One region of the Marinomonas profundi genome, then DNA from elsewhere that is predicted to be linked to it. Evidence: riboswitches for the same ligand, from Rfam matches in the RefSeq annotation. Region 1 holds a riboswitch; the other holds the start of a gene.
The links. A riboswitch is a leader RNA that binds a small molecule or an ion and turns the genes downstream of it on or off. The one in region 1 is predicted to bind cobalamin.

Region 1 (2,202 bases):
TTCTTTTGTGTAAGATCCCTCGAAATCGTCTTGAGTATGCTCAGCCCCAAAAACCAGCTCATGACTGCCTTGCGATAGGGTATTGCTCCAACGCACACCTCGAGAGCGGCTGTAAAAATAACTGTTCGTCTTTATTCCCTTGTCATTCAGAACATCAGAGTCATCACGGGACTCTCGCAGTTGAATTTCAGACTGCCAATCCGCGGTCAAATCAATACCGCCCGTTAATGCGATAACCTGATTTACATAGTCATTACTGCGCAAACGACCAGCAGAGGTTGTGTAATCCGACTGACCTTCTGCACGCATAATAAGCGCTTTGGCATATGCCCCATTATCGAATTCATAACCAAGCCGAGACAAAATATTATCGTTTGAATAGCCCATATCGCCAGCGTTCTCTTTCACCTCGGTGCCGTCCGTATCAAACGTACCGACCGATAAGAGATAACTTGCATTGCCTGACGAACCAGATGCACTGGCATTCGCTTGTCTGGTATGAAAAGAACCACCGCCAAACGCAATGCTGGCTTGAGGTTCGTCTCCTGCCTCTGAATCTCCTGTCTCTGATAAAAATACCTGAATCACGCCGCCTGCCGCACTGGACCCATACAAAGAGGATTTAGGTCCACGCACAATCTCAATGCGCTCAACTTGAGACAGGGGCAAGTATTGCCAAGAAGAAGAGCCCGTTGAATGTGATTGAATTGGTACACCATCAATTAATAACTTTGTACCTGTACTGCTTGAACCACGGGTGTAAATGCTCGTGCTTTTGCCATATCCCCCATTCGTGACGATATCAATGCCTGGCTGACTAGCCAGTAGTTCACTGAGTTCCTGAGGTTGCTGTTTTTTCACTGAATCTGTGTCAATCACGGTTACCGAGACTAACGAGTCGGCTTGATTTTGTTCCGTCGACGTTGCCGTGACGACCAAAGGCGATAAGGTTAACGATGACGTGGATGCGCTATCCGCATGAGCTGAAATGGCGGACACGACACTACACGCCACGAGGGTTCTCGTGAACGCAGGGAAAGTAAATGGAATTTTCATAAATAGAGTCTACTGTTGCACTGAGCACGCCCGCACAGTGGTGACATTTGGTTCCAGCTTACGCAGAACCCCCTGTTACAGGCAGGTCTCCGGACTCAAAAGTAGCGAATGCTAGCTTTGCCGCCTTCCCATGGTGAACCACAGTGGCGTATTGGCAAAGTTTGACTTTTTTTACCGTTGCGGGGGCAGCGTCAGAATTGCACTGACTTCCCTATTATTGCTAACACTGGGTCAGCAACCTGTAACGGCGCGTACTCTAACACAGGTTTAAAGGGGCCAGAACCTTTAAACATCTAATAAGACTGTCTCTAACCTAGACATTATTTTTTAAGGGACCTGACCTCTTTAAACCGTTAAATGCTAGAATCCGCCTTATTCCGTTCAGGTTTTATTTTAAAGGCAAGCTATGACCGTTCTTCTGATGACCCCACCCATGACGCAACTGAATACGCCGTATCCCGCGACAGCGTATCTGACTGGTTTTTTGCGCTCTCGGGGTTATGAGGCGGTGCAGCGAGATCCGGCCATTGAGCTTTTCCTTGAGATGATGACAGCCCCAGCGCTGGATATTATCCGTCAGCATGTGGAAGACAACTTCGAATCCTTTGAAGACGATGAGCTGCCCGATGTGATCTTTACCTTTCTGGCGGAATTTGACCGTTATCGCCTCTGTGTCGAACCTGCGATTCGCTTTTTGCAGGGCAAAGATTCTAGCCTTGCGTTGCGTATTGTCTCTCGTCGTTTTTTGCCAGAAGGCCCAGCGTTCGATGCTATCGCGCAAATGGAAGCCGTGTCTGGCGATATTCTAAAAACCGCCTTTGGGAATCTCGGCGTACAGGACAAAGCCAAGTATTTAGCCACCTTGTTTATCAATGATCTGTCTGCAGTGATTACTCAGGGCGTTGACCCGTATTTTGAAGTCAGCCGTTATGGTGAGCGTTTAGCGGCGGCAAACCCAAGTTTTGACGATCTCTACAACACATTGATGGGCGAGCCGAGCTTTAGTTCGGAAATTCTAGAACAGTTGGTCGAGCAATACTTGGAAGAAACCCAACCTAGCGTGGTGGCGTTAACCGTGCCTTTCCCCGGCAATATGCTGGGCGCACTGCGTATCGCACAAACCTGTAAAGCCATTAATCCTGATCT
Region 2 (2,202 bases), 790 kb from region 1:
AAGGTTTAGAAGGCTTTCGGAGGGTGCTATATCGTCCAAAACAAGCTTTGACGACCTTGTAACTGAAGCAGATGTTGCCTCTGAAAAAGCATTAACACAGCGCTTTCAAGCCTTGTTGCCTCACGCTATCATCATAGGTGAAGAAGCGGTATCAGAAGATGAGTCTGTATTGGATCAAATTGATACGGATGGGCTGGTTATTATCATCGACCCTATTGATGGGACATGGAACTTTGCTCATGGCTTAGCAACCTTTGGTGTATTAATCGCTGCTATTTATCAGGGCAAAACCGTTTATGGTTTGTTATACGATCCTTTAAATGATGACTGGATCGAGGCCAGTTTAGGTGAGGGTGCTTGGTATGTTCGCCCTGATCAATCGCCAAGACGTTTAATACTGAGTGATCAGCCTGTTGACTCTAACCTAGTAGGATTCTTTTCACCCTTTTTGTTTGAGGATTCAGCTGCTCGTGAGCGGGCTGCTCTGCAGCAAGTTAGCTATGCACGTTCTTCTAGTCTGCGCTGCTGTTGTCATGAATATCGAACCATGGTGCAGAACGGTGTTGATTTCTTCATTAGTCCAAAACCAAAGGTATGGGATCATGCCGCTGGTATTCTTGCTTATCAGGAAGCGGGCGGTCATGTGTGTATGCTTGATGGTACGCCTTACAAACCCATGGTCCGAACCGGTGTCATTATCGCTGCACGCACTGAGGTGATTAGAGACCGGATTAGAAAAGACTTCAGTTTTATCGTTTAACAGCGGCTAATTAGTTTGCCAGTTTAGTCATGTCTAGTTGCTTAAATTCAGGTTAAAACGTACGCTTCGAATCTCAGCAGATAGGCTTTTGAAGCTTTATTTGTTGTTCTTGTGAAGGTGCCAGTTTGACTGGTGAAACGGGAAACAGGTGCGTTTTATTAACAATCCCTGTACTGCCCCCGCAACGGTAAATAAGTGGTGTATTTTTCTCGCTTCCACTGTTCATTAATAGCCATATTTTGAATGGGAAGGGACGAGGATTTTTCATAAATACAGATCGGCCAAACACTTATCAGTCCGGAGACCGGCCTTCATTGATTAGGACTTTTGTTCGCTAGCAAACGCAGCGCTGCAAAGTCCGCTAATTTGAATCATACGGGTGAGTATGAAGCCTATTTTGGAGGCACATTGTGCATATTGAACCTGGCGTCGTTGATGGCGCAAAAATAGTGTTAAGTTACGCGACAGCGTTAGCGGCCTTTGGCTTTTCTGCCAAAGCATCTGTTGAAATGATAAAAAAGCATGGGCTAATGTCGTTAGTCAGTCGTAGTGCATTAACAACGCTTTTTGTCTTTGCTTTTTTTGAATTGTTGCCTCATCACGCAGTTGGCGTGTCGGAAGTGCATCTCATATTAGGCTCGACGTTATTTCTTATCTTTGGCCCTGCGGCGGCGTCTATCGGTTTGTTCTTAGGTTTGTTGGTTCAAGGCGTGTTCTTTGCGCAATTCGACCTTCCTCAGTACGGGATGAACGTCACCACCTTGTTGTTGCCCTTGTTTGCGATGTCAGTGGTTGCGCGTCGTATCATTACCGACAATACCGCCTATGTTGATATTTCCTATAAGCAGGCATTGCAGTTGTCTTTAACTTATCAAGGTGGCATTGTCGCTTGGGTGGCTTTTTGGGCATTTTATGGACAAGGTTTTGGCGCGGAAAACTTAGCGTCTGTGGCAACCTTTGGCGTGGCTTATATGAGTGTTGTGCTTATCGAACCTGTTTTGGATCTTGCTGTTTTAGCAGGGGCGAAGAGCCTACATCGTTTTAAACATTCTGCTTTGTTTGAAGCGCGTTTGTTTAATTAATCTATTTTAAGCACTGTTCAAATGCCCACTTTGCTTGCCGCGAAGTGGGCACTTCTTATGACTAAAACTCTCTGCGTCCATGCTCACTAACAAATTCTAAAAAGGCTCGATTGGCTTTTGACAGATAACTGTCTTTGCGCCAAGCAATACCAAGGTCTAACCAGATTGCTGGCTCAAAGGGGCGAGTAATGAGTTCATCATCGTCTTCAATCACCATGGCGAGTAGGGTGGAGATGCCAAAGCCTTGCTGTGTAATGGATTTGATCAGGGGGATTAAGTTGGTCTCGAAGCCAATTTTTGGCGTTCTGTGATAGTCTTTGGCGAGCTTGTCGACGATGCGACGATGAAAATAGCCTTCTT

Region 2: it holds a riboswitch for cobalamin, as region 1 does, so the genes downstream of both, J8N69_RS12440 (energy-coupling factor ABC transporter permease) here and J8N69_RS08760 (TonB-dependent receptor domain-containing protein) in region 1, are expected to answer to the same signal.

Annotation. Positions count from the first base shown of each region.
Region 1 is NZ_CP073013.1:1,871,520-1,873,721, reverse strand. Features, by position in the region: gene J8N69_RS08760 (TonB-dependent receptor domain-containing protein) at 1-999, opposite strand, end outside; cobalamin riboswitch at 1,120-1,314, opposite strand; gene J8N69_RS08755 (B12-binding domain-containing radical SAM protein) at 1,463-2,202, shown strand, end outside.
Region 2 is NZ_CP073013.1:2,661,820-2,664,021, forward strand. Features, by position in the region: gene J8N69_RS12435 (inositol monophosphatase family protein) at 1-760, shown strand, start outside; cobalamin riboswitch at 859-1,087, shown strand; gene J8N69_RS12440 (energy-coupling factor ABC transporter permease) at 1,171-1,842, shown strand; gene J8N69_RS12445 (LysR family transcriptional regulator) at 1,904-2,202, opposite strand, start outside.